2 regions of the Agathobaculum sp. NTUH-O15-33 genome follow, and region 2 is predicted to be linked to the other one. Evidence: predicted binding sites of a transcription regulator. Region 2 holds the regulator's gene; the other holds the start of a gene.
The links. The regulator CtsR, encoded in region 2, represses protease genes until heat stress. The targets are predictions, from matches to a motif close to AAGGTCAANNAAGGTCAAAT.

Region 1 (14,644 bases), 610 kb from region 2:
GAACGGCTGATACGGTCGAGCTTGTAGACAACGACCTTTGCAATCAGCCCTTTTTGTATGTCCCGTATCAGCTCTTGAAAGTGGGGGCGGTCTGTATTCTTGCCGCTGTATCCCTTGTCCGTGTATTCCCTGCAACTGCCACCTTTCAATTCGTATTTGCAAAATTCAATCTGGCTTTCAATGGAAATGCTGTCTTTCTTGTCCACCGATTGTCTTGCATAAACCGCGTCTATTCGATTGTTCATAAGTCGCTCCTTTTCTTAAAAAAGAAACGGAGCTGCTGACAGTTCTATTATACCGCCAGCAGCCCCGAAAATCAATGTTGTGGAATCTACTTCCCGGCTTCCTCCGCCTGCCGTTTGTCGGCGTATTTGCGGAACACGTCATAGAGCTGTTGTTCCAGCTCCCGGCGCTTCGCCGCTTCCTGTTCCGGCGTGAAAACCGGCGTCAGATTTTCCACCGTGATTTCTTTCCCTTGAAAGGTAACAACTTCGGTTTTTTTATGATAGCTTTGCTCCATAGGCCCTCCTGTTTGATATGAAATTTTCAATGTGCATAGTTACTCAAAGTTCCTTGTTATGGGCTGGCCCTCTCTGCTCCCGGCGCACCTGTTCCAGCACTTCCGGGGGAACACGGTCAAGAAGCCGCTGGATATTGTGCAAGTCGCTTTCCAGCTTCGCCCGCTCCATGGTGTCTTTCAGCTTGCCCTTTTCGCTGGCCTTTGCCCGCGCTTCCAGCTTCCTGTTTTCTTCCAGCAGGTCATTGATTGTGACCTTGTACTTTTTGAGCTGGCCGGAGAAGTCCTCCATCTGAGGGAACCATTTTTTCAGCAGGGCGAGGGCTTCCTCTTTTTTCTTCCCGGCGTTCAGCGGGCCGATACCGTCTAACGCCTTTTCAATGGCCGCCGCCTGTTTCGAGAGTGACACGGCCTGTTTGAATAGCCGTGTGGGGATATGCTTCCGTCCTGTCTTGCTGGCGCTCTCCCCGCGCTCCAAGTCCGGGAACGCCTTAACCATGTGGGCGTGAAAATCGTCCTGCCATTTGGAAAGGCTGGCCCGGTTTCCTAAAATCTCTTTGGCGCACAGGCGGTTGTCCTCAGTCAGCGGAACGAAAGTCAAATGCAGGTGGGGCGTTTTCTCGTCCATGTGGACCACTGCCGACACTATATTCTCCCGGCCTACCCGCTGGATAAGGAAATCAGCCGCCCGCTGGAAAAACGCTTCCGTCTGCTCCCGTGTCTTTCCCTTGAAAAACTCCGGGCTGGCGGTGATGAGCGTATCGACAAACCGGGTACTGTCTTTTCTTGTCCTGCACCCGGCCTGTTCAATGCGGCTCTGGATAAAGTGATAATAGCGGCCCTCCGGCTTGACGATATGGAAATTGTATTTGCTCTTTGCCATGTCAATGTCGGGGTTGCTGGCGTACTTTTCTTTCTGTCTTTCGTGATGGGCTTCCAGCGGCCTTGCCGGATTGCCCTTGTGCTTCTCAAACCTTAAAATCGTGTATTGCGGCAATCTATCAATCCTCCCTCCCGCGGACGGTTAGAAGCAGATTTTCGGGGGTAGGCGGTAAACAATACCGCCTGCCCTCGAATACTACCCGCAAAGCCTTGTGGAATGGGACTTTCCAAGGCCCTATTTGTCCGTATTGCCCCGCCGTTTTCTGTCACTGGCGTTCTTCTGCCGTCGATGTACCCTTGCGGCACAGGCTTCACAGTATTTCGCCCGGTTGGAGCCGGGGACGAAAGCTGTCCCGCACTCTGCGCACCGCTTCACGCTGCCGGAACGAAAAATCTCCGCTTCCAGCGCCTTGTCCAGTGGCAGCACAGCCCGCCGGAACCAGGTACAGCAGACGGAATAAGAAATTGTCTGCGGGCAGGTGCAGGTGTCCCCATCGTCCAGCAACAGGCAGTTGCCGTTCTCATAGTTACAGCAGGTATTCCGTATGAGCGCGTTAGCCCGCTTCCTCTGCGCCGCCGTCATGCGGGGCAGGGAGCCGCCCGGCCCGCGTTCGATTGGTTGTAGTTTCTCTCTCATGCAGTCCTCCGTTTTCGCTTTATTGCCGTTTTCCCGAAAGCCGTTCCTGCCCCCTCCCGGCGGCGTGTCCCGGCGTTGGTACGCTGGCCGCAGTTTCGGGACAACTTGGCCCGAAGTGACTTCTGGACATTTTGTCCAGAAGCGGCGTCATAGCGGTACTTCCCCTGCCGGTGGTATCTCTTTCGGACGGTCATTCACTTGTGCTTGTCCATCGATGAACTAACACAAGTCTACACTTTTTTGACCGCCCGTCCCGTATATCCAAGAGGTTGGAAATCCCGCTGGAAAACGCACTATTTCCACACTCTCGGAAATATGGTAAAATAAAAATACAGAACGATAAATGAGGAGATGGTGATATTGAACGGACGAGATGTACGGGTAGGAGCGAGCCTGTTAGTAGGCGACATGGACAATATGGTTCGGTTCTACAGAGATACTTTGGGTTTTCATACGAAGTGGAACGGTGGAGATTTTGCAGAATTTGAGACAGCTAGTGGCGCACTGTCCCTGTTCATGTACAGCAGAAAAGAGTTTGTAAAGGCAATCGGGGAAGGCTACATTCCTCCAAAGGGAATCAATCAGACGTTTGAAATTGCTCTCTGGTTGCCCAGCTTTGCCGATGTGGATACGGAATATGAGCGATTATCGAAGTTGGGCTTACGATTTCCCACAGGAGAACCCATCACTTATCCTTTCGGCATCCGCAACTTTTATGTTGCCGATCCAGAAGGCAACTTGCTTGAAATCGGCAGCACGAACGAAACGTAATAAAAATACGGTCTTTTATTGATAAGGCACACTTTCAATTTCTTATTCATTATTGAGTTAGCTAGGAGGGGATAGCATGGCTTTGACAATACAGGAACGCCTAAAAGACCTACGTGTGGAGCGCGGCCTGACGCTGGAACAGCTTGCAGAGCAAACACACCTCTCAAAGTCTGCGCTGGGCAGTTATGAAGCGGACGATTTTAAGGACATCAGCCACTATGCCCTTATCAAGCTGGCGAAGTTTTACGGCGTGACCGCCGATTATCTGTTGGGGTTGACCGAAATGAAAAATCACTCAAACGCCGATCTTGCAGACCTGCGTTTGAGTGACGAAATGATAGACCTGCTGAAAAGCGGGTGTATCGACACCGCCCTGCTTTGTGAATTGGCGGTACACCCGGATTTTGTGAAGCTGCTGGCCGATATACAGATTTATGTGGAGGGTATCGCCGCCACACAGATACAGAACCTAAACGCTTGGGTAGACGTGGCGAGGGCTGAAATCATGGAGAAGTACCAGCCGGGAGAGCATGACAAAACCGCCGGTGTGCTGCAAGCCGCCCATGTGCGGGAGGGCGACTATTTCAGCAGCCGGGTACATTACGATATTGACGCTATCATGGAGGACATACGGCAAGCCCACAGGGGCAGGAGCGACAGCGCCCCGGAGAATACCATTGTGGATGAACTCAAGCGGGACTTGGAGGAAGTGGCGAATTTCAAGGGCAGCCGGGCGGAACAACTGTTGATGGTATTTTGTAAGCAGACAAAGCTACGCTACAACAAGCTGACAGAGGAAGAAAAACAATGGCTGACACGGATTATCCAAAAATCCGAACTGGCAAAAAGCTATGTGCCGCAACGGGGTAAAAGAAAATAACAAGTACGCCTTAGGCGGAAAAGGCGTATTGGGCATAAGTGCTTTGCCTGAGGATAGGAGGCATGAAAATGAAAGTTCGCAAAATAGTGGATAATGAAATTGAAATGGCATTGGCGTTGGTATGGGAAATATTTGGGGAATATGTGGCTCCCGATTATAGCGAACAAGGAGCTAAAGAGTTTTACAAAAGTATTCATGAGCCAGAGTGGATAAGTACACTGCAAGTATATGGGGCTTTTGATGAGGATAAATTGGCGGGGGTGCTTGCCACTTGCAATAATGGGAAGCACATCGCATTGTTTTTTGTAAAAGGAGCTTATCACAAAAGGGGCATTGGGAGAACACTCTTTGAGCACTTTTTGAAAGAGTGTCCTGCCGATGTCATTACAGTAAATTCGTCACCGTATGCAGTTCCCGTTTATCACAAACTGGGTTTTATAGATACAGATAAAGAACAAACTTCAAACGGAATTAGATATATTCCGATGAAAAGAAATTTATAAAATAGGCGATTGATAAAATTGTGGTAACTGTTTTCAGTTCGCCTTTTTGGATAAAGGCGTACTTGCATAGCTGGGGAGATAGCATAGCCAGCCGAGCCAGTCAACGGTCAAGATGAACGGCGCTTACAGCGCCGCCGTTGACAGCCTCGACAGCCTTTGCTACTAGGTAATCAAGGCGGGAAAGCCCTAAAATGGCTTTCCCGCCCATTCCAATTTTGAGAGAACGAATAGCCCCAAAATAGTTTTGGCGGCGGGCAAGCACAGTTGGGATTGCCCGCCTTGTCTACCCATTCAGCGGGACAGGCGGCGACGGTCAAGGCCGGGCGTAAGCCTGTTCATTTCAGCCTTGACGGTTGCCCTCTGTCCTGCTATTTTGGGGGAGTGTGGCCACGGCTTCGGGCCAACTTGGCCCGAAGTTCGGACGGTGGACGATAGACGGGAGTTCCATATACGCTCTGTCTGCTGACGAACACGGGCGGAGTTTGCAGCTATCCAGCCCCGCCCGTGTTCCTGCCGTTTCAAGTGTCCTTGCCGTCCCCGGCGGCAACGACACTCGAAGCGGCAACGCCGACAGAGCGTATAACACACTACACCTTGCAAGCAAGGTCGTGTGCCAAAAGGGGCGCTGCCCCCTTTGGATTCCCCCACAACAAACAAGCGGTATGCCCCTTATCGGGGGCATACCACCGTTTGTTGTCAGCAGCCCGTTTCACGGTCTGCGTGTAGTTCCTTGTTAACTGACCTAAATGGGTATGCAAGTATCACATCGTATTCACACCGAAATATCGAAGGAAAATAATCTATAAGCAGCTGCGAAAAGATATACAGCAAATTATAAAGGATTTGTGCAAGTGGAAGGGTGTGGAAATCATCGAAGGGCATATGATGCCTGACCATATTCATTTACTCGTAAGCGTGCCGCCGAAATACAGTATCTCGCAGTTTATGGGATATTTAAAAGGGAAAAGTGCGATGATGATATTCGAGCGGCATGGGAATTTAAAATATAAATTCGGCAGTCGTAATTTCTGGGCGACTGGATATTATGTGAGCACGGTAGGAATCAATACGGCCACGATTCAAAAATATATCAGGGAGCAAGATAAGCAGGATCAAATCGAAGATAGCTTAAGTAAGAAAGAATATGTTGACCCTTTCAAGGGTAGTAAGTAGTCTTACCATCAGGGCTTGAACGAAGTGAAAGCCAGCGTCTTTTAGGCGCTGGCTTTTTTTATGCCCTTATAGGGCTTGTTCATGCCACCCCGCTTTGGGGTGGTCATGACTTGGATTAGCAGGTCGCGCCACCCTGCAAGTGCTTTTGCGCGGAAAGGTTTTCTTGCTTGTGGGCCAGCAGCTCATTGGCCAGCAGCTGCTCCTGTACATTTTCAAAGCCAAGGCGGGAAACGGTATCGGCAAAGCGTTCGCCGGTGACGCCCTGCTCGCGGAACAGCAGAATGGACTTTTCAATCACGCTCATGACTTCTTCCTTGTCGGTGAATACCTTATCGAGCGGGCGGCCCTGCGCGACCTTCTTGCCCCAGCGTCCGCCGATATAGATGCGGTAGCCCTCCATCTGCGCGTCCAGCGCGCCGAACGGACACATGGCGATGCAGCGGCCGCAATGGTTGCACGCGGCTTCATCGATCACGAGCTTGTCGTCCTGCATTCGGGTCACCTTGATCGGGCAGCCGTTTTCTACCTGACACAGCTTACAGCCGCGGCATTTCTCATAATCGACCGTGGGCACACGCTGGCCAATCACGCCCAGATCGTTCAGATCGGGCTTGACGCAGTTGTTCGGGCAGCCGCCCACCGCGATCTTGAACTTATGCGGCAGCTTGACATCGCTGTAGCCGTGGAAGAATCGTTCGTGGATCTCCTCGGACAGGGCAAAGGTATCGATCAGGCCGTACTGGCAGGTCGTGCCCTTGCAGGAAACGACCGGGCGCACCTTGGAGCCCGTGCCGCCGGTCTCCAGCCCACGTTCGGCCAAAAAGGCGCGCATGGGCTCGATATGGTCAAACGGCACGCCTTGGATTTCAAGCGTCAGGCGCGAGGTCATGGTCACTTCGCCGCTGCCGAACTTTTCGGCGGCTTCCGCGATCACGCGGCTTTCCTCGGCCGTGATCTTGCCGTTGCGGGTGATCACACGGCCGTTGAAGCAGTCCGGCGTGGTCTTATCCCGCAGGAAGCCGAGCGCCTTTACCGCTTTTTCCTCCGCCGGGGTGACGGCGGCCGCGACGTTCTTGAGCTTGACATCGCTCACAAACACGCCGCCTTCCAGCACCAGCGTATCGGTATAGCCAAAGTGCCGGAGGCGGTTTTGCAGGAAGTACGCGCGCTTGCCCTTGGTGCAGACGAGCAGCAGCTTTTCATCCTGCGCAATGCCCTCGATCGGGCCGTTGACCTTAGGCAGGTCGATGTACAGCGCGCCACGGATGGACGGGGCGAGGCCCACGTCGAGCACGCGGCGGCCTTCCGCCGCGCCCGCAAGGTATTCCGCCGGCGTAATGCTGGTAAGCGCGCCGTCGAGCTTATTGAGCAGCACGTATACCGCCTGCACGAGCGGATGGATGGCGGTGGAAAAGGGGGGCGCGTAGGCGAAGTCTGCGTTTTCAAAGTCTTCCAGCGTTGCGCCCATATTCAGGCCCATTGCCGCGATATCGACCATTTTGTCGACCGCGCCGGGGCCGAGCACCTGCACGCCCAGCAAACGGCGCGTCGCGCGGTCCGCCACAATCTTGGTGACAAAGTAGGCGGCACCGGGATAGTAGTGCGCCTTATCATCCGTCACGGCCACGGCGCAGACCGGGTCAAAGCCCGCGTCCTTTGCCTGCCGTTCGGTCAGGCCGGTGCGGCCGCAGCTCAGGCCGGGCAGCTTGGCAACGCCCGTGCCGAGCACGCCGGGGTAGCGCTTATCCGCGCCCATCAGCCCCTCGGCCAGCGTACGGCCGGAAAGGTTGGCGGTGGAGCCCATCGGCGACCACTGGGGCGCGCCGGTCAGGCGGTTTTTCACCATGGCGCAATCGCCCGCGGCGTAAACGTCGGGCAGGTTGGTGCGCATCTGCTCATCTACCACGATGGTGCCCTTGACCATGGCAAGGCCGGTATCGGCGAGGAAGCCGGTGTTCGGACGGATACCGGCGGAAAGCACGACCAAATCGCAGGCCAGCGTGCCCGCGCTGGTGCGGATGGCGGAAACGCGCTCCTCGCCCTCGATCGCCTGCGCGGCGGTGGAGGTGATGACGCGCACGCCCGCGGCGGCCAGCTTCTTTTTGGCCCAGTCGGCCAGCTCGGGGTCGAGTACGTTCGGCATGATCTGGGAGGCAAAGTCGATCACAGTGACCGAAACGCCGCGCGCGTGCAGGTTTTCCGCGACCTCAAGGCCGATGAAACCGCCGCCCACCACGACAGCCTTCTTGACATTTTGCTTTTCGATGTACGTGCGCATGGTTTCGGCGTCGTCCGGGGTGCGCATGGTAAACACGCCGCCGAGGTGCAGTCCCTCAACCGGCGGAACGGAGGGCGAAGCGCCTACCGCGATGACCAGCCGGTCATATTCATAAACCTCCTGTTCGCCGGAATCGAGGTTGCTCGCGGTCACGGTCTTCGCTTCCGCGTCGAGTTTGACGGCCTCGCGCCCGGTGCGCACGGTCACGCCGGTCAGCGCGGCGTATTTTTCAGGGGTGTTGACAATCAGCTCGTCACGCGTTTCGATCAGGCCGCCCACATAGTAGGGCAGGCCGCAGCCGGCGTAGGAAATATCGCGGCTTTTAGTAATGAGCGTTACCTCGGCGCCGCGGTCGAGGCGTTTGAGCTTCGCGGCGGTCTTTGTGCCGGCGGCAACGCCGCCGATGATCAGAATTTTCATGCAGTTTCCTCCTTGTTTCCGCTGCTGCGGTGGCAGCAATGCGGTTCTTGCGAACATTGGGGCTTGGGACCGGCGCAGACGATGACGTCGCCCCCGGCGATCTCGATGCCCTTGCCGCATACGAGCGCTTCGGCGATCTTGCGGCGCGCCGCGTCGTACATGCGCGTCACGGTGGTGCGGGAAACGCGCATTTTCAGGGCGCACTGCTCCTGCGTGAGCCGGACATGATCGAGCAGGCGGATCACCTCGTATTCGTCGTAACCAAGGGTCACCGCCGGGCCCGCCCCGCCATTTTCAGGAACAAAACGGGTGGTCTGCGGCTTGGAGCAAATGCACCGGCATTTTTGCGGCCTTGCCATACGCGTCACCTTCTTTCTATAAGACGATGATAACAAGGTTATGAACATATGTCAATAACAAATTTCGCCTATTTCCCCTGCTTGACAAACGGCAGGAAAAACGGTACAATAATAAGGCAAATCGCGGGTGTAGTTCATCGGTAGAACGGCAGCTTCCCAAGCTGCATAGGTGGGTTCGACTCCCATCATCCGCTCCATAGAAAAAGCACCGCTTTTGGCGGTGCTTTTTTTTGTGTGCAAATAGAAAACCGGCGTTACTCGGGCAGGACGTTTCGCTTCATGCTGACGTAGGCCGTCAGGATATAGACGAAGTAGATGAAAAAGAAGATGCCGAGGGTAATGCCAGCGATTTGGAAAAGCTGCGCGGGCCCGGCCAGATCGCCGGGATCGAGCGCGCTGCCCAGCGCCAGAATAAAGGGGATACTGATGAACAGCGGCGGTATGGCGGGCATGGTATAATAGATCGCGAACTGACGGTATAGAGCCTGCTTCATTTCACGCCGCTCCATCCCCAGCTTGTGCAAAAGTTCAAATTGCCGGTGGTAGCGGCTGGTCTCGCTGAGCTGCTGAATGGTCAGGATGGTGGCGGATACCATGGTGAGCACCAGCGCCAGATAGAAAAGCGGAAAGACGATGATCGCGTACGACGAGGCGTTCTCCGCCTCGACGGCGGCCTTGGAGAAAAGCGTGTCGTATCCGTCGATCGTTTCGTCCCTTGCATCGCGGATATCGGACAGGGCGCGATAGTCGGCGGCGGGCACCGGCGCGTCCGTCATGGCGGCGTAGATGCTGTGGTTGACCGGCCGGGCTTCGGCCACCGCGTCGGGCACGACGAGCACAAAGCCGCGGCCGTTGCCGTCCCAGAGGGACTGGGTAAAGGTTTCCGTATAAACGCCGCCCGGCAGTAGGGGCTCGCCGCCCACGGTCAGGGCTTCGGTATAGCCCCGCATCACGCTTTCCAGATAGGGCATGCAGTGGACCACATACTCGTCCGGCCCAAGCGAGACCGCGGGATAGCCCAGCATGGCGCGCAGCGCGGTGTAGTCGCTGGCTTTCATCAGGGTGTCGCAGTCAAATAGCTTCCAATAGTCCGCGTGATTCTCGACATAATTTGTGACCTGCAAATTTTCACCCTGATAGATATGATACTCCCGGAAATCGCGCACGGGGATGTTGGCGTCAATATAAGTCAGGTAATCGTCAAAGCGGGTGTCGTCCCGCCCGGTGGAGCCGATAAACAGGTCAAAGCAGGTGGTCTGCTCCGTGCGGCTTTGAAACATGGTGTGGAACAGCAGGCCGGTGCCCTCGCTGATCAGCGTGGCGGTAAACAACAGGGCGATCGTCGCCATGACCACGCCCATGGTGGCCAGCTTGGCCGAAAGGGAACGGAATATCAGCAGTGTGTGCCCCTTATACTTTTTCCCCGGCCGCTTGTCGAAATAGGCGGGTACGCCGGAGGAAAAGCTGAGAAAGAATCCGAACAGGAAAAAAATGATGAAGCACGCGCCGACGATACCGAATAGTAAATTGCGCAAAAGGAGCAGCAGCGTACCAATGACGCCGCATACGATGGAAACAACAAAGATCCTGCGCCTCAAGCGGCTTTTTTGGATAACCTCGCCTTCGTTTTTGCGGTCAAAATAGATCAAGTCGCAAATTTTCATGGTGCGGATGCGCTTGCGGCTCTTAAAAAGCGCGAACAGGTACATCAGCGCGAAATAGAATAGCGTGAGCAAAATGGCCGACAGGGAAAAGGCAAAGCTGAACGTATAGGGCGCGCCGAACAGCGCCAACGTGATGGCGCGCAGCGCCTGAAAGAACAGATTGCCGAGCAGCGTGCCCAGCGCCAGCGCGACGCCGCCGACCGCCAAATTCTCCAGAAAGAACAGCCGGGCGACCTGACGGCTTTCCAGACCGATCAGGATATAGGTGCCGAGCTCGCGGCTGCGTTTGGCCAGCATAAAGGTGGTGGTGTATTGCACCAGCCAACCGATGATACAAATGACCACCAGACTGGAAAAGGCGATCGCGATCGGAAGGCTTTCCATCATGCTGGAAAGCGTGCGGATCTCCTGCGAGAAGACAAGCCCGTTAAAAGCATAGACCAGCGCGGCGGCCATGACGATCGTGACAAAGTAGACAAGATAGTCGCGCGCCTGCCGCCGGGCGTTGCGCAGGGAAAGCTTAGATAACGTCACTGACGTCACCCCCCAGCAGAGCCAGCACGTCGAGTATTTCGTGGTAAAGCACGGTCCGGGTGCGGTCCGCGCGGATCAGCTCGTTGAACAGCCGCCCGTCTTTCAGAAACAGCACGCGCGAAGCATAGCTGGCGCTGTACGTGTCGTGCGTGACCATAAGGATGGTAGCGCCCATATCCCGGTTCATGCGCGACATGATTTCCAACAGGTTTTTGGAAGCCTTGGAATCCAGCGCGCCGGTGGGTTCGTCGGCCAGAATGAGCGATTGCCCGGCCACCATGGCGCGGGCGCAGGCCGCGCGCTGCTTTTGTCCGCCGGATACCTGATAGGGGAACTTGCCCAGCACGTCCTCGATGCCCAGCTTTTGCGCCACGTTCATGACCTGCTTTTGCACGGTGCGGCCGTCCACGTGGTTGATCGTAAGGGCAAGGCCGATATTTTCTTCTAGCGTCAGCGTGTCCAACAGGTTGAAATCCTGAAAGACAAAGCCCAGCCTCTCCCGTCGGAAGCGGGCAAGCTCGCTCTGCGGCAGGTCGGCGATATCCTCGCCGTCCAGCAAAATACTGCCCGCGCTTACCGTGTCGATGGTGGAAATACAGTTGAGCAGCGTGGTCTTGCCGCTGCCGGACGCGCCCATGATGGCGATGAATTCACCGTCCGTCACGTCAAAGCTGATGCGGTCGAGCGCCTTGGTCACGTTGTTTTTGCTTCCGTAATATTTTTCAATGTTTTGTACATGCAGCATGTTCGTGCCCTCCTTGCTTATGATGTTAGGATACACCAGAAGCAAAGCTTGTGGTATCGAACTAACCGTGCCTTATCTTACATTTTTGAAAGGTTTTCTTGGGCGGGAAAGGTCAGGCTGACGCTGGTCTCCCGGCCAAGGACGGAGGCAAGGCGCAGATCGATCTGCAAAAAGCCCGCCAGCCGGCGGCAGAGATAAAGCCCCATGCCGGTCGCGCCGCCGCGCGCGCGGCCGTTGCTGCCGGTAAAGCCACGCTCCATCACGCGGGACAGCTCGTGCGGGGGAATGCCGATGCCGTTATCCCGCACCGTAAGCTGCACCTGCCGCCCCAACCGCCGCGCGGATAGCGTGATGACCGGCGCGTTCCCGCGATAGCGCACCGCGTTTTGCAGCAGCTGGCCCAGCATAAAGCCGGCCCATTTGCCATCCGTATAAACGGTTTGGTCAAGCCCTTCCGTTTGCACGCGCACGCCGTTTTGGATCAATAGCGTGCGGTGGCGTTCAATCGCCTGCGCCGCGATCTCCGCCAGATCGGTTTGGCGGATGATAAAGTCCTTTTCCGAGCTTTCGGCCCGGGCGTAAAAAAGCGCGCGCTCCACATGATTATCGATCTGCGCAAGCTCGTAGGAGAGCTTGCGCCGCGTTTCCGCGTCGGCATGGCGGCAAAGGAGCTGGGCCGCCGTGATGGGCGTTTTAATTTCGTGCACCCAGCTTTCCACGTAGGCGCGGTATTCCTTCCGGCCGGCCTCCGCGTCCGATACCGCTTCGATCATCGCCTTGCCGGACCGGCGCATCAGCTCGAACAGCCGGCGCTCGTAAGGGCTCTTGGGTTTCGGCGCGCACGCGGCGAACAGGTGCTTTTGATCGAGCCCATCCATAATGGCGGTCAGTTCGTTCAGATGGGCGCGGCATTTGTAATAATCGTACCCTTGCGTGCCAGCCATGAGCAGAAACCAGAAGATTAGAAAAATGGTAAGCACGCCAGACTGTGTGCCCGTGGACAACAGGAATACGGCCACGGCCGCCATGAACAGCAGCTGCACGGCCAGCCGCCCCAGCCGGTCGGATAAAAATTCGCCAAACTTCATATCTGGTACCCCAATCCGCGCCGGGTCTTGATATAGCCGGGCAGGCCCAGCCCTTCCAGCTTGGCGCGCAGCCGGGTCATATTTACGCTCAGTGTATTATCGTCGATATAGATCTGACTGTCCCACAGGGCTTCGATCAGATCGGCGCGGGAAACGATCTCGTCGGGGCGGTTCATTAAATGGGCCAGAATTTTGATTTCGTTGCGGGTCAGTTCCACGGTTTGCGCCCCCTTGGAAGCGACGCCCCCCGCGAGGCTGAGCGTCAGGCCTTTTGTTTCCAGTACGTCCGCTGTGTCCGCCGCGCCGCCGCTGCGCCGCAGCACGGCTTTGACGCGGGCCAGAAGCACGGGGATATTATAGGGTTTGGTGATGTAATCGTCCCCGCCCAGACTGAGCGCCCGCAATTCATCCATCGCGGAATCGCGGCTGGTCACGAAAATGATGGGCACGGCGGATTGCTTATGGATCTCGGCGCACAGCGAAAAGCCGTCTCTGCCGGGAAGGCCCAGATCGAGCAGGATCAGGTCCGGCGCGCGCGCGGCGATCTGTGCCGTCACCAGTGTGAAATCCGTGACGGTCAGCGGCTCAAAGCCCTCGTTGCCAAGCAGCAGCGCCAGCTCGTCCCGGATCGCCGGGTCGTCTTCTATGATCATGATTTTTTGCATATTGCGCCACCTTTAAAATAGGCTGATCTGCTCCAGCGGAGCGTCACGCCGCCGCGCGGCGTTTTCCCGCCTGACACGGTCAGGCAGGTCGTTTAGGAAAACAGAGGGCTCGCCGCCCGCGGTAAGGATCAGCTCGTCCCGCGCGCGCGTCATGCCGACGTAGAACAGCCGCCGTTCCTCTTCGAGGTCGGCCGGGCGCGCCTGCGATTCCAGCGGAAGCGACCCTGCGGTGATACCGGCCACGAACACGGCGGGAAATTCCAGCCCCTTGGAGCCGTGCAGCGTCATCAGCCGCACCGCGCCGGACTGCCAGCCCTTGCCCGCGGTGCGGCGCAAGTCGGCTTCCTGCCCCAACGTCAGCGCGTTCCACAGCTCGGACAGGGTGGCGTAAAACACCGCCATGTCCCGCAGGCGCGCCAGAGCGGGCGAATCGCCGTACTGCTCCGCCCAGCGTTCCGCCAGCTTGCGGGGCTTTTCCTTCATATGGGGCAGCCATTCCTCGGCGCGCCCGAGCCACGCTTCCAGATGGCCGTAGCCCGCCGCGAGCGGGCGCAGAGGATCGGGATCGAACGTGTCCAACGCGGCGCAGGCCGCCTGCGCCTTTTGGATCAGATCGGCCGGACAGTGCCACAGCAGGTGAAGCGCGGTCTCAAGCGCCGCCGCGTCGTCCGGCGCTTGGAGCGACCGCCAGAAGGCGAGCGCGCCGCGCACCGTATCATCATCCAGAAAATCCTCCCGGCCGCTGATGATGCAGGGGATATCGTCGTGCGTCAGGCATTTTTCAATCAGTTCTAACTGCCGGTGCGTGCGGCAAAGCACCGCGATATCGGAAAAGGCGCGTATCTCCCGTTCGTGCTCCAGCTTTTGCGCTTCCAGCATATCGACGCCGCCGACCATGCGGCCAATTTCCTTGGCGATGAAGATCCCCTCCGCGAAACCGTCCGCCGCCCGCACCAGACGCACGGCGGCGCCGGGGGCGCGGTGCGCGGCAAGCGCGCGGGAACCGCCGGGGTTTTGCTCGATCACCGGCGCGGCCGCAGCGAGAATTTCCGGCGCGGAGCGGTAATTTTGCTGTAGGCGGATTTCGCGCGCTTTCGGGCAGTCCTCCAACAGCCGCTCAAAGCAGCGGCCGCTTGCGCCGCGAAAGCCGTAAATAGACTGGTCCGGGTCGCCGATGACGAACAGGCTTTTGCCGTGTTCGCTCCACGCGCGGATCAGCGCATATTGGGTGTCGTTGATGTCCTGAAATTCGTCCACCAGCAGGTGGGAAAAGCTTTTTAGGCCCGCGGTATCCAGCCCCAGCGCTTCGGTGAGCAGGTCGTCGAAATCCAAAACGCCCATTTGCCGCAGGCGCGCGCAGTAAGCTTCATATAGGCCGCCGTCTAGCCCGGTATCCTCCAAAGACGCGCCGTTTTTTACGCGGGAGACCGCTTGCAGCAGCGCGCGTGCGCCGCCCTTGCCCGCGTGCTCGCGGAGCACCTGCGCCGCGACGGTAAGCGCCTCGCCCTGACCGATCAGACGCGCGCCC
Region 2 (14,644 bases):
GGGTTCTATGACCTCGCGCTTTGTGCGGCGGACATTGTTGTTTTAGGCAAAATCCATTCCCAAACGAAATACGGGCGCGAATGATTCAACGTCATTCGCGCCCCTGCTCTGCTTTTCTCGGCTATTCCTTTTCTTGCCGTACTCCATCCGGGCCGATCTCGTAGCCGTCGATTTCGGTATTAACGGCCATAGCGCCGTCCGGGTAGAAGTAGTATCACTTGCCGCTGATTTCCTGCCAGCCCCCGGCTTGCATGAGGCCTGAACCGTCGAAGTAGTGCCATGTGCCGTCAATCTGTTTCCAGCCGCCAGCGGCGGCGGGGTCTATGACGATTTCCACGAACCGGCGCAGCACGGCGGCGGCCTCGGCGTGGGTGGCGGGGTCCTTGGGGGCGAAACGGTTATTCCCCTCATGGGCAGCATATGCCCTTCGGGCTTCCCCCAACGAGGGCATATGCGTACACTTAAGCAGCGTATGCATAGAGCGCTCTTTGGGCTTCCCCCGACGAGGGGAAGCTGGCACGGCGAAGCCGTGACTGATGGGGGCGCATGAATTGGCAGCATTGATGCGCGTGGCGGCCTTAAAGTGCGCTATTGGTTACGCCCCCCATTCGTCACGCGCCTACGGCGCGCGCCACCTTCCCCTCGTGGGGGGAAGGCCAGAAAACGGTCTTTGCCCCCCGCGCATTGCTTAAGTTTACGCATATGCCCTCGTCGGGGGAAGCCCAAATGCATACGCTGCTTAAGTTTACGCTTATGCCTCGTCGGGGGAAGCCCAAAGGGCTGCGACGAATTGCGTTTCGTCGCAGCCCCATGATTTTATGTCATACTGTTCCGCCGGAATAACGCTGGAGGATGGCGGCGAGCTGGGCTCTTGTGGCCCCGGTTCGGGGGGAAAGGGTGGCGCCGCCGGTGCCGCTGATGATGCCGCTCCCGCAGGCCCATTGGAATGCCGGGACCGCCCACTCCGCCACGTCAAGGGCGTCCGAGTAGCTGAGGATGTTGGTATCCCCGCCCACGGACACATCCATGCCCGCGTTCTGGGCGTAGCGGTACAGCATGGTCACAAGCTGCTCCCGGGTGACAGGGCCGTCCGGGTCCGTGCCGTCGCTGACGCCCTTTTTCACGGCCCACGTCTGGGCGGGGGCGTACCAAGGCGCGCCGCCCGAGGTATCGGCCCCGTCCAGACGGGCCAGCACCGTCCACACCTGAGCGCGGGTGACGGGCCCATCGGGGCCAAAGGCGGTCTCGGTAACGCCCACCATCAGGCCCTTTTGGTGCACGTACTTTACCGCGTCATAGAACCAGTCGCCTACCTTCACATCCGCAAAGGGGTTTTTCCAGCCGGGCGCGGCTAGGGCCTCAAGCTCGGCCTGCGTGTAAACGCCGTCCAGCACCGCGAAGGGGGAAAGGCTATCCGTTTCTACCTTGGCAAAGCCTTCGGATACCTTCACGCCCGACAGGGTCAGCTTGCCGTCCACACAGTGGGCCACGGTCAGGGTTTGGCCGTTCCGGTCCGCTACGGGGAGGGAAACGGTGAGTTTCCCCCGGAAGCCCCGGGAGAGGGACACGTCCCAGACCCCCGGCAGATGCCCGCTGGCCTGCGCCGCGCGCAGCAGGTCGCAGCCCGCGTCCCCTGTGCCGTGGAGCTCTCCGGCCTTAACGGTCAGCGCGGCGCTTCCGTGGATTTGGGTTCCCTTTACCACAATCCCGGTGGGCTTGTCGGTCAGGGTGCGGGAGAAGTAGCTGGAGCCGCCGCCCCCGCCGCTGGAAACAGTTTCCACGGTAACGGTGCAGGCGGCTTCATAGCTCCCGTCCTCCGTGGTGGCGGTGATGGTCGCCGTGCCGCTCGAAACGGCGGTCACGTTGCCGCTACCGTCCACCGTGGCGATGTTGGTATCGCTCGATTTCCAGCTTACCGCCTTGTTGGATGCGTCAGCCGGTTCCACCGTGGCGGTAAGCGCCGCGGTCTTGGGCTCTTTGTTGGTGTAGAGCAGCAGCTCGGATGGATGCAGCGTCACGCCCGTTACCGGCGTAAGCACGGTGACGGTGCAAGCGGCCGTTTTCCTTCCTTGCCGGGAGGTGGCGGTGATGGTCGCCGTCCCTACCGCCACGGCGGTTACGCTGCCGTTCTTGTCCACCGTGGCGATATTGGTGTCGCTGCTCTCCCAAAGAAAAATAGGCACGGCGTCGTTTGGCGTGGGTGTGACGGTCAGCGTACCGCTTTCATTTGGCCGCAGTTCCAGTGTGGCCGGAAGGGAAATAGACGTAGTGGGGCTGTATTTCACCGTGTTTAAGCTCTCCCACCCGCCTTTGTCATATCCCGTTCCGCCCTTGGGGACGTAGAAAGTGATGTTTGTGTCCCCAAAAACGTCTTCCCCCAGCGTCGGCGCGGCCGTAGATTCCATGATGATCTCGTTAAGGCTCGTGCAGCCGTAAAACGCCTGCTCCTCAATTTGTTTCAGACCTTTCGGCAGCGCGTCCAGAGTAATCCCCGTGCAGCAGTTAAACGCATAACTCTCAATATAGGTCACGCCGTCCGGCAGCTCTTTCAGGGTAATCCCCGTGCAGTACTGAAACGCACGCTCCCCAATATAGGTCACGCCGTCCGGCAGCTTGGTCAGTTTTAACCCCGTGCACTTGGAAAACGCACCCGCCCCAATTTGTTTCACGTCGTCCGGCAGCGCGTCCAGAGTAATACCCGCGCAGTTCCGAAACGCAGAATCCCCAATTTTGGTCAGCTTTTTCGGCAGCGCGGTCAGTTTTAGGCCCGTGCAGCCGTTAAACGCAGAATCCCCAATTTGTTTCACGTCGTCCGGCAGCGCGTCCAGAAGAATACTCGTGCAGCCGTAAAACGCATAATCCCCAATTTTGGTCAGCTTTTTCGGCAGCGCGTCCAGTTTTAGGCCCGTGCAGTAGGAAAACGCAAAATACCCAATTTCGGTCATGCTGTCCGGGAGGGTCAGCGTTGTCAGTTTAGTCAGCAGACCCATCGAAAAATAAGTATCATTCCGTATTGCTTCAAGGTTCGTCATGCCGGACAAATCAAGGGCGGTCAGGCTGTCCCAGCCGCTATCTCTGTTGTACTGGTCTATCAGGTATTTCCAGTTCCAACGGGTGATCTCCGTCACGCTGCCGGTGAGCTTGATGGTGGTGATATTCGCTTGATTGGCTCCGCTGCTGGTAAAGGCGGCGTCAATGGCGGTTTTCATGTCGTTGTCATTGTCGCTCTTACCGCCGCTGCCGTTGTCGTTAAACTTCACGGTCAGCACTTTGTCTTGCGCGTCAAGGGGGACGGCCGGCTCGCCAATCCGCACATAAATTTCCGGCGGCTCCACCTTATCGGTCAGCACATAACCAGCCGGAAGAACCGGGGCGAAGGTATAGCCGCCCTGCTCGGCGGTGTCGTCCCACGGGCTGTCCGGCTCCCACGTCACGCCCTCGATCTGGATATGCGCCGGAACGGGTTGGGTATCGGCGGCCACGGTGTAGACCGACGCGCCCAGCGTCGCGGGCAGGGACAGGCCGTCCAGCGGCGTTCCGGCGGGAACGGTCTGATACTTCACCGCCTCGTCCAGCCCGTCAAAGGCTGTGACGGTGACCTTCCCCGTATTTTCCGGCTCCTCCGCGTAGGCCGTGGCCCCCAGTTGTCCTATGACCAGCGCGGCGGCCAGCAGCAGCGCCCCGATTCGTTTTCTTGTTCGCAACATAGACGATACCCTCCTATCGTTTTATCGGTGGACAGATTGAGGGAAGCCTTTCCTGTAGCTCCTAATGGAGCTACAGGAAAGGGGTATACCCCTTTCCTGTAGCTCCTAATGGAGCTACAGGAAAGGGGTATACCCCTTTCGGCCCAAAAATGTTTACTTGTTGTAAATCCCTTGTTTTCCAGTTACCCGGCGCTAACGAGCATGCCCCGCCTGCGCGGCCTCCTTTCCGTGGGGCTTGCTTTTCATACTTTCAGAATAGGCGAAAACGCGGCGGTTTTCAAGGGGTTGGCCTGAACTTGCAGTTTTTGGCCTGAACTTGCAAGGCCAAAGCCGGATTTTCCGAAAAAAAGGGCTTGACAGACATGGGCGGCATATGCATAGAGCGCTCTTTGGGCTTCCCCCAACGAGGGGAAGCTGGGCCGCGCGAAGCGCGGGTCTGATGGGGGGCGTAAGAACCATTGGCATTGATGGGCGCAGTAACCTTCCAATGCGCTATTCGTTACGCCCCCCATTCGTCACGCGCCTACGGCGCGCGCCACCTTCCCCTCGTGGGGGGAAGGCTAGATCGCGCGCTGCTTAAGTTTACGCATATGCCCTCGCCGGGGGAAGCCCAAATGCACGCGCTGCTTAAGTTTACGCTTATGCCTCGCGGGGGGAAGCCCAAAGGGCTGCGACGTTTCGTCGCAGTCCCATGATTTTATGTCATACTGTTCTGCGTAATGGTATAAGGTCCTACACGGCCTTTTGCGCTGTTTTTTCGCGATTGAAGCAATAAAAAATCCGTTCCATAACGGAACGGATTTTTTATACGCTTGTGTTAAGTAGGATCAACCCTGATTGATCGCGCCTACCGGGCAGGAACCCGCGCAGGAACCGCAATCGATGCACGCATCCGCGTTGATCTCGTACTTGCCGTCGCCTTCAGCGATCGCGCCGACCGGGCACTCGCCCGAGCAGGAGCCACAGCTGATGCAAGCGTCAGAAATTACATATGCCATTGGTAATTGCACCTCCCAAATGATTTACAAACTTATTGTAACACAACCGAACTAAAAAGCAAGTGGAAGAGTTGGTTAGCTTCCACTAACTTTTGCCTATATTAAAAAACGTAAAAAACATCAAAAACAATAGAATAAACGAGATATAATGAGATATCATTATATTAATGCATTCTCACCCGTTTTAATAGTCAGAAATGGTCAGAAAAAGTGCTTGCATTTTCCTCAGGCCCGTGTATAATAGAATCATAGGTCAGGAATGGTCAGATACCAGCCCGATCTTTTTGAAGGAGTGTGCTCACCATGAAAATGTCGGATCTGATCGCCGAGTTTATCGGCGAAATGCTGTCGGACGGCGGCGGCGTGGCTGAGTTACAGCGCAAAAGTCTTGCCGACCGTTTCGACTGCGTGCCCAGCCAGATCAACTACGTGATCGAAACGCGCTTCACACCGGAGCACGGCTATCTGGTTGAAAGCCAGCGGGGCGGCGGCGGTTATATCCGCATTATCCGCCTGATGAACGATAAGCAGCGCACCTTGGTGGAAGCGGCGCGCGGACTGGGCGGGCGTCTATCGCAAAACGACGCGGCCCGCATGACCCGTGCCCTCGTCAGCGCCGAGCTGCTCAGCCCGACCGAAGGACAGTTGTTGCTCTCCGCCTGTTCGGACGGCGCGCTGGCCGAAGTAGACAAGGCGGACCGCGACCGCCTGCGCGCTTCGATCTTCCGCTGCGCGATCTTGGGCATCGCCACTTAAAAATTAGTAAACAAACCACTTTTTATAGCCTATGAAGGAGGAACCTCTTATGAAATGCGAAAAATGCGGTAAGAATGAAGCAACGACCTTTTACAGCGAAAATGTGAACGGCCAGAAACGGGAAATGCACCTGTGCAGCGATTGTGCGAAGGAAATGAACCTTGGCGGCGCGTTTGAAAACGCCTTTCAGGGCTTCGGAGAGCTTTGGAGCGATCCGTTCCACTCCTTCCTTGGCAGCGGCTTCGGCAGCCTATGGCAAAACATGCTGGGCGCGCCCACAGCGGCCATGCTCGGCACCGAGCGCAAATGTAAGACCTGCGGCATGACGGAAAGCGAACTGCGGAGGACCGGCCGCGTCGGCTGTCCGGACTGCTACGGCGCCTTTGCCGACATTCTGAATCCCTATGTGCAAAAGGTACACGGCGCGAGCCAGCACATTGGCGCGGCGCCCGCCGCCGAAGAACCCAAGCAAGACCCGGTCGAAGCGCTCAAAGCGCAGCTTCAGACCGCGATCCAGAACGAAGAATATGAACAGGCCGCGCACCTGCGCGATGAGATCCGCAGATTGGAGGGCGAACAGAAATGAGCATGTTTGAAATATCCGGCGGCTTTACCGGACTGGCGGCCTCCTCCCGCGTACGGTTGGCGCGCAACCTAAAGGGCTACCCGTTTCGAGGCTTGACCGAAGCGCAGCGCGCTGAAATCGCCGACAAGGTGTTCGCCGCCCTGCAAAAACCCCCTGCCATTGCCGCGGAATTTACCAAGCAGCAGCTCGCGCCCCGTTCCGCGGAGGCCGCCGCGCTGGTAGAGACCCATTTGATATCGCCCGAACTGGCGCAAAACGGCGGCTGGCTGATTTTTTCGAGGGATAAGGGCGTTTCCATTATGATCGGCGAAGAAGACCATTTGCGTTTGCAGGTGATCGGCACGGGCCTGTGTCCCAAGGAATGCCTTGAGACCGCCGAACGCATCGCCAAGCTGATCGAAAACGAACTTCCCTTTGCGTATGACGAACGCCTCGGCTACTTGACCGCTTGCCCGACCAACGTCGGCACCGGCCTGCGCGCTTCGATCATGCTGCACCTGCCCATGCTGACCGCGACCGGCAGCATCCAGCAGCTGATCGGCTTTGCCGGCAGCCGCGGCTGCGCGGTGCGCGGCGCTTACGGCGAAGGCTCGGAAGCGGTGGGCGGCTTCTATCAAATCTCCAACCAAGTGACGCTTGGCTCCTCCGCGGCCGATTTGACCGATAAACTGATCGCCGCCGCGACCGAGGTGATCGAAGCGGAAAAGAAGGTGCGCGAACAGGTACGCGCCCAGAACGAACCCGCCCTGCGCGACCGTATTTGCCGCGCGGCAGGCGCCATGCGTTCGGCTTATTTGATGCAGACCGGCGAGGCGATTGCCTGCATATCCGATGTGCTGATCGGCCTGCAAATGGGCTACCTGACCGGCCCCGCGCCGGAAGCGCTCTACGCGCTTGAGCAAGCGATCCGTCCCGCCGTGCTCGGCGGCGCGGCGCAGGAGCGCGACCAAAAGCGCGCCGCGCTGATGCGTGAAACGGCGCAGAGCATTACCATTGTTTAAAATAAATTTTACCCCCATGAAAAGGAGTTGATTTTCATGTTTTTTCAAAACAACCGATTTACAGAGCGCGCGGCCAACGCGTTGACCCTTGCCCAAAAGGCCGCGGGCGAATTTGGACATAGCTATATTGGTTCCGAGCACCTGTTGCTTGGTCTGCTGCGCGAGGGCGGCGGTCCGGCCGCCAAGGCGTTGACCGCCTGCGGTGTGACCGAGGATAAACTGCTGAGCGAGATCGAAGCGCTCTCCGGACGCGGCACACCGGACGCCGCCGCGCCGCAGGGCATGACCCCGCGCACCAAGCGCATTATTGAGCTGGCGATCTCCTCCGCCTCGCAGATGGGCGCGGGCTATGTCGGCACGGAGCACCTGCTGCTCGGCCTGCTGCGCGAAGGACAAAACGTGGCGCTGACCGCGCTGCACAACCTCGGCGTTACCCCGAACCAGCTGGCCGCCAAGCTGTCCGACTCGTTGGGCGGCGGCGGAGAAGCGGGCGAATTCGCCGCCGCGGGCGCGCCCTCCGGCTCTTCGGGCGACGCGCTCGACCAGTTTGGCCGCGACCTGACCGCCGCCGCCAAGGAAGGCAAGCTGGACCCCGTTATCGGCCGCGCGGATGAAATCCAGCGCGTGGTGCAGATCCTTTCCCGCCGCACCAAAAACAACCCCGCGTTGATTGGCGACCCCGGCGTTGGTAAAACGGCCGTGGTGGAAGGGCTGGCGCAAAAGATCGTGGCGGGCGACGTGCCCGAAACGCTGAAAGACAAGCGCATCGTGTCGCTCGACCTGACCGGCATGATCGCGGGCACCAAATACCGCGGCGAGTTCGAGGAACGCATCAAAAAAGTTATAGAAGAACTGATTAGCAAGAAGGACACCATCCTCTTTGTAGATGAGATGCACATGCTGATGGGCGCGGGCGCTGCCGAAGGCGCGGCGGACGCGGCCAATATCCTAAAGCCCGCGCTGTCTCGCGGCGAGGTGCAGGTTATCGGCGCGACCACGCTGGACGAATACCGCAAGCACATCGAGAAGGACGCCGCTTTGGAACGCCGCTTCCAGCCCGTGCAGGTGAACGAGCCCACGCCCGAGGACGCGGTCTCTATCCTGCAAGGTCTGCGCGACCGGTACGAAGCGCACCATCGCATTAAAATTCCGGATGAAGCGATTGAAGCCGCCGTCAAGCTCTCGGTCCGCTATGTGTCGGGCCGCCAGTTGCCTGACAAGGCCATCGACGTGATTGACGAAGCCTGCTCCCGCGTGCGCCTGTCCGCGCTGACCGCGCCGCCCGATCTGGAAGGAGCTGGAGGACGAGATCGCCTCCATCACCGCCCGCAAGGAAGAAGCGGTAAAGGGTCAAGATTATGAGACCGCCGCCCGCCTGCGCGACGAGGAAAAACAGAAACACGACGCGCTGGAAGCCCGCAAGCAGGAATGGACGGATAACCAAACCAAATCCCACGGCTCAGTCACCGAGGCCGATATCGCGGCCGTGATCGCGGGCTGGACTGGCATCCCCGTTTCCCGCCTGACCGAGGACGAGGGCGAACGCCTGCTGCATCTGGAGGATACGCTGCATGAGCGCGTGATCGGCCAGAACGAAGCCGTTACCGCCGTATCCAAGGCCATTCGCCGCGGTCGTGTCGGCCTGCGCGATCCTAAGCGGCCGATCGGCTCCTTCCTGTTCCTTGGCCCTACCGGCGTGGGCAAGACCGAGCTGTCCAAGGCGCTTGCCGAAGCAATGTTCGGCGATGAAAGCGCGATGATCCGCGTCGACATGTCCGAGTATATGGAAAAGCACGCGGTTTCCCGCATGATCGGCTCGCCTCCGGGCTACGTCGGCTATGACGAGGGCGGCCAGCTCTCGGAAAAGGTGCGCCGCCACCCCTATTCGGTCATTCTGTTTGACGAGATCGAAAAGGCGCATCCCGATGTGTTCAACATTCTGCTGCAAATTCTGGAAGACGGCGTGCTGACCGACGGCCAAGGCCGCCATGTGGATTTCAAGAACACCATTATCATCATGACCTCCAACATCGGCGCGCAAAAGATCACCGGCCAGAACCGCAAGGCGCTGGGCTTCCAGACCGGCGGCGACGAAGCCGCGCAGACCTTTGAAAAGATCAAGGAAGACGTGCTCGCCGAGCTCAAAACCACGGTGCGGCCCGAATTCTTAAACCGCATTGATGATATCATCGTTTTCAACCGTCTGAGCGAGGACGAAATCGCGGAAATCGCGGACGGCATGCTCCGTCAGGTAGCCGACCGTATGCGCGATATGGAGATCACGCTTACTTGGACCGAAGGGGCGAAAAAGCACCTTGCAAAGGCCGGCTTCGATCCCATCTATGGCGCGCGCCCGCTGCGCCGCGCCGTGACCAGCGAGGTGGAGGACCTTGTAGCCGAAACCATGCTGCGGGGCGAGATCACAGCCGGTTCCCGCGTCACGCTGGACGTGCAGGACGATAAACTCACCCTGCGCCCCGCGGAAACGCCGGTCGAAGCGTAAAACCGATACAAAAAGACGCACCGCCAGCAAGGCGGTGCGTCTTTTTCTGCGTGTATTTGTGCTTATGCATTGATCGGCGCAATGGAGAACTTGGCTTCTTTCTGTTTCACTGCCGAAGCGTCATTGATCGTGAGCGTCACGTCAAAAGCCTTACCCTTCCATTCGATATCGACCACTGCTGTCAGTCCGCTCGTATAGGTACGGGAGCCGACGAGAGCGTGTGAACCGATCATCAGATGGCCCTCATCATCATCTATGCCGTTTGTAATCGAAACGCCTTTGCCATAGGTCTGGCTGGTAAACGGCGGATTGGACGCATCCGTTTCCGGCAGATCGGTCGCATAGCGCAGCTCGTCCGCGATCGCCTCCGTCAAGGTGGATGCAAGCACGGCGGCTTCGGAAAAGGTGGTTGATTGGCGGTACACACGGGTAGCCGCGCTGGTGCCCGCGCCAATGGCCGTGCCGAGCAAGGCCAACACCGCCATCGCGGCAAGCAGCTCGGTAAGCGTCATACCCGCCCGCGAGCGGAGCTTGCGTTTGAGGGTTTTCATGGTGTGACGCCCCCTCCCGCGCTGCGGTAGGCGCGCAGCTTTTCCTGCTCCGTCCAATAGATTTTTACGCCGGTATCCGTACCAACCGTGACCGTTCCGTGCGTTGCGCCATCATTCTTTTCCACGGTTTCCAGCGCCGCATAATAGGTTTGATCGATCTCCGCGGCCTTGCTATTGAGCTTGGACGCGGACATGATCATCGCCGCGAACGCCGCAGAAGCCAGCGAAACAACAAGGATTGCTGCAATGGTCTCGACCAGCGTTTCGCCCTTTTGACTTTTTAATTTACGAAACAATCGGCGCGCCCCCCTTCGTGACGGTGCCGGTTTGCCAAGTTACATCTGTTTTCCAATACTCTATTTGCGTCGAGTGGTGATGGGTTATCGTTTGCGTCTGCCCGTCCACAGTTTTTGTAGATTGCGTAGTCCATCGTACGGTACGCTCACCGCTATCGGGATTTACCTTTGCTGGAACCGTTAGCGTCATAGGGCTATGATATTTCTCATCTTTTTCGGTATCAAGTTGTATTGTCAGCACATAATTCTTATCTATTTCCCAAGATACTGTTACTTTTTTCAGGTCTTCTCCGGCATCCACGGTAAGCGTATGTGTTTCGATCGTATCAGATGTGGGCCAGCCCGCTTGTTTATCAAACCAACATGCCGCGTCTGTGTGGATATTCTCCATCAACGTAGTTAAGGGTTCGGTCTTTTCCGTAAAATCGTTTTTTTGCTTTGGCCCCTCGTTTCTGTCATAGCTAGCGGGTTTCACACCTTCTGGATTGCTGCTATAATCAGACCCCTTCCACCGCTCATGCTGTGCTGAAAAATGCTTTCCTTGTATTTCATCCCTTAGCAACTCCGCCGCCGAACGCACGGCAAAATACGCCTGCTGCTGGTTTTGGATACGGGTCACACGCCCCACGTTAGCGGTGGCGGCGGTCAAAACGACCGCCCCCACCGTTAAGCACAGCAGGAAAAAAATCAGCGCAATGACGATCGAAGCGCCGGACTGGCTATTCAGTTTTCGGCGAATGATCGACATGATACGACTCCTTAATTAATTATTCGCTTCATATTTTGGCGGATCACTATTTGTAAGTGCAAAGTCCCAACCCGCTGGCGGGTTTCCTTTACCGTCTGGTTTTTTGTCGTAAAAATAAGTCTTCTGACCCGCAACATGCAAATTATTTGCCGTATAGAACTTATAGCCAGAAAGTGTAATATCATTTGCTGCTGTTACTTCAGGCAAGTGTTTCGCTTCCGTATCGCCTCCAAGCTGACTGTTCCAAAAATACCAACGTCCATTTCCACTCATGCCCGGGCCTGTACAGGTAAAATACGCAACATATACGGCTTTATTAACTGTAAAAGTAGTAACCGCCTTGTCAGACCATTCACCGTCTTTATTAATACCCCAAATTTCAAAAGAAGTTTCCTGACGGCTTTCATTCACACCTTTACGCACGCAAACACCAATCACAACATCCCCAAACGTTTTTTCGGGCTCCTCCCCCTTCTCCGGCCAATCGCCGTAGTGCACATATTCTCCATTTGCGTTTTCCACAAACGCGGGGAATGGATAGGGAGGGGTACTCGAATACGGGAATGTGTGGGCTTCATCAGCCCTACCTCCAAAGTCGTTAAAGTCGGCTAACTCGTCATAGGATAGTCCTTCAGCCACTTCACCATATGGCTGCGTCGGCTGGATGGTATTTTTTAAATAGTAGCAATCGTCAACGCCTTCACCTTGTGCTACACCGATGACCGACTGTGCCTTATCCACTGTACATGCGGAATAGCAATTTATTATCTTCGCACTAGCCGAATTAGCACTGGCTATACCAAACACCGCACCATTTGCCGACAGTGTCCCCGTGGCATAACTGGACTCGATCTTTCCTGACTGCGCTAGTGCTCCAACTATGCCGCTTGCTTGATTTCCGCGCACTTGTTTACAAGCGGCTGAACTATTAATAATAGTACCGACATTATAGCCGACCAAGCCGCCTGCCGTGCCATTTGCTGTAACTGTCAGGCCTGCAACAGCGCAGTTACGTATGGTACCGCCATTATATCCAGCCAATGCGCCGACATTTGCGCCGCCCGTAATACTCTTATCCGCATCTCGGAACACGATATTTACCAAAGTGCTGCCTTTGGCATAGCCGAACAGACCCACATACTGCATTTCACCACCATCTATTCCGGTGCCGGTAATCTGATGAAATTGACCATCGTAACTTCCTGTAAAAGCAGCATCTTCTTTAGTGCCAATGGGATACAGCGCCAGTGCAGCAGCATATTCCATATCGTACTTGGTGAAATCAATATCCAGTTCCTGCGTAAGCGATAGCCCAAGCAGATTTTCCTTTTTCCCAAGCTCGCCGAGCGCTGCAAGCTGCCGTGCCGACCGAATGCTTGCCGCGCCATCTAGCGTAGGCGCTTCGTCTTCCGTTTGGTATACGACCGCTTTCGCAACATAAGGATTGAAATACAGCTTTGTCTTGACGTCGTTTACGGAAAGCTGGCGGTAAAAACTGCTGCTATGAAGCGCAGGTCCGATCAAGTCTTCATACTTGATCGGACAGACTGTTATATCAGTCATGTCCAGCATTTTCGTCAGCGCTTCGTCCTTAACGACCGTTATCGAGTTGGTTCCGCCAAATCTAAGATTTGCCGCTTGCGCATAGCCCACATAGGCATAGCCGTCCCGCACGACAACTCCAGCGTTATTCTTCAACGGATGTCCGCTTACAAAAGCCGTCCCGTCAGCCCCAAAGCCGTGCATGCCGATTGTTTCGCCGTTTTCGTAAACTTCATAATAAACAAGCGCGCCGCGCTTTGCCGGCAGCGGCCAATCGCCGTAATGGTCGAACGCGGCAAGATGCGGGAATGGATATTCCTCATGGTTGCCATAAAGCTCTTTGTCTACCTTGCTTTGCAGCGCTCCCAGATCTTCAAACGGCTTCATATTATACTCGTTCGTATTGTCTTTATCGCTCCCGCTCCAAAGGTCTTTGGTGCCGAAACCTGCCCAGTTTTTCAGGCGTTCATAGCTCACCGGCTGCGGTTGTCCTACCTCTACCTTTTCAGGGTAAAGCGGCCCATTTACTACGTCCGCGACATAATAACAACCATCAAACGTTGTATTTGTCATCGTTTTGCTCGTTGCCGCAAAACCATAAAGTCTTTTTAAATAATCAGGATTCTCTGAATTCAAAGTAACCGCCGCATAACAGTTTCTTGCAATACTACCTGTGAAACCCCAACAAAATCCTGCCGGAGATACATTGCTCGAAAATTCAATTTGACTAACTGCATAGCAATTCTGTACTACTGAATTCTGCATCTCACCAACAAAACCGCCCACATTAGTTCCTGCTAGCTTCAATGTATCTGCATAGGATTCATTAATTGTTGAACCGCCAACTTCCCCAGACACCTGTCCAATCAAACCGCCTACTACACCCCAGCTATCAGTGTCGCATGTTACCGCAGGTAATGCAGCAAAACACCGATTTAACACCACCTTATCTGCGTGACCAATTAACCCCCCAACATAAGGTGCTGTTAATTTAATAGGCGCATTCGCTCCGTATGTGCGCTTTTTACTTATCCATTTTTCCAAACCGCTTTCATCTATATAAGCACGGCAGTTTTCAAAACTTACGTTTTCCGCATATCCGACCAATACCCCAACGCTATAATAAAATTTTTGTACATTATTTGCTTCCGCAAAGGGATTGACCAATGAAATATTTTTTAACTGTATAGGAGCCTTTTTCCCGATAAGCCCTGCAAACAATCCAGTAGACTTTCCAATCTTTCCTCCAGATCCATAATCTTCATCGTCGTTCTCATTAATCCACAAGTTGTGTATACCCGCTTCGCTGCCGGTAAAACTCTGGATCGTCGGGTTTGTGATTGAAATAAACGCATTTTCAGCAAACGTTATCTGTGGAGTAGTTCCCCCGGCGCTGATATCGCCCAATTTATATTCCGTTACCTGCGCATGTTTATCAATATAAGGCTGCCAGTCTATCTTCGCTGTTTGCTCCACCTTCTCGACACGATACTTTGAATCTGCCGCAGTGGAAACGCCGGATATGCGCTCCTCTAAATTTTGCAGATGACGGCCGCAGGCGACCTGCACGGTTCCCGGGTCATCATCTTTTTCTGTTACTCTTGCCTTAAACAGGCTGTTTTCCACCTGACTTTCCCACTTCACCGGTACAGACTGATGGTTTGCGCTATCCGTAAAATCGATCGTCACCTTAACGGTAATATCGGAACCCGGATCGATCGCAAATCCGGTACTATCCTGCATCAGCGTGGCAAAATGCTTGCTGTCCAGGCTATCCAGAATAAGCGTGCCCTCTGTGTAATCTCCATTCAAAAACTCAATTGGCGCGCTGTCAGTGCCCGGCTTCGTAATTTTCTTGTAGTTTTCTTTTTTATCCGCCTGCTGCACTTCAACCGTGTACTTAAGGTTCTCTAGAACCTCGGTCCGATAGTTGGGATTCTTCTTTTCCGCTTCCGC

Region 1: RWV98_RS14785 (cysteine-rich VLP domain-containing protein) is a predicted target of CtsR. The motif match lies at 2,265-2,284, and genes of this name have one in related genera.

Annotation. Positions count from the first base shown of each region.
Region 1 covers NZ_CP136187.1:3,045,631-3,060,274, reverse strand. The annotation lists gene RWV98_RS14800 (recombinase family protein) at 1-245, opposite strand, end outside; gene RWV98_RS14795 (hypothetical protein) at 332-520, opposite strand; gene mobV (MobV family relaxase) at 564-1,514, opposite strand; gene RWV98_RS14785 (cysteine-rich VLP domain-containing protein) at 1,635-2,036, opposite strand; gene RWV98_RS14780 (VOC family protein) at 2,397-2,807, shown strand; gene RWV98_RS14775 (helix-turn-helix domain-containing protein) at 2,884-3,687, shown strand; gene RWV98_RS14770 (GNAT family N-acetyltransferase) at 3,756-4,190, shown strand; partial or broken gene tnpA (IS200/IS605 family transposase) at 4,935-5,363, shown strand; gene RWV98_RS14760 (FAD-dependent oxidoreductase) at 5,479-8,061, opposite strand; gene RWV98_RS14755 (DUF134 domain-containing protein) at 8,058-8,420, opposite strand; tRNA gene RWV98_RS14750 (tRNA-Gly) at 8,544-8,617, shown strand; gene RWV98_RS14745 (ABC transporter permease) at 8,675-10,618, opposite strand; gene RWV98_RS14740 (ABC transporter ATP-binding protein) at 10,605-11,363, opposite strand; gene RWV98_RS14735 (sensor histidine kinase) at 11,441-12,451, opposite strand; gene RWV98_RS14730 (response regulator transcription factor) at 12,448-13,116, opposite strand; gene RWV98_RS14725 (UvrD-helicase domain-containing protein) at 13,129-14,644, opposite strand, start outside.
Region 2 covers NZ_CP136187.1:3,658,612-3,673,255, forward strand. The annotation lists partial or broken gene RWV98_RS19525 (hypothetical protein) at 122-205, opposite strand; gene RWV98_RS17815 (hypothetical protein) at 215-478, opposite strand; gene RWV98_RS17820 (leucine-rich repeat protein) at 822-3,707, opposite strand; gene RWV98_RS17825 (DUF362 domain-containing protein) at 4,535-4,705, opposite strand; gene RWV98_RS17830 (CtsR family transcriptional regulator) at 5,009-5,461, shown strand; gene RWV98_RS17835 (UvrB/UvrC motif-containing protein) at 5,511-6,047, shown strand; gene RWV98_RS17840 (ATP--guanido phosphotransferase) at 6,044-7,048, shown strand; partial or broken gene RWV98_RS17845 (ATP-dependent Clp protease ATP-binding subunit) at 7,085-9,551, shown strand; gene RWV98_RS17850 (prepilin-type N-terminal cleavage/methylation domain-containing protein) at 9,614-10,102, opposite strand; gene RWV98_RS17855 (type IV pilus modification PilV family protein) at 10,099-10,398, opposite strand; gene RWV98_RS17860 (hypothetical protein) at 10,388-11,146, opposite strand; gene RWV98_RS17865 (type II secretion system protein) at 11,162-14,644, opposite strand, start outside.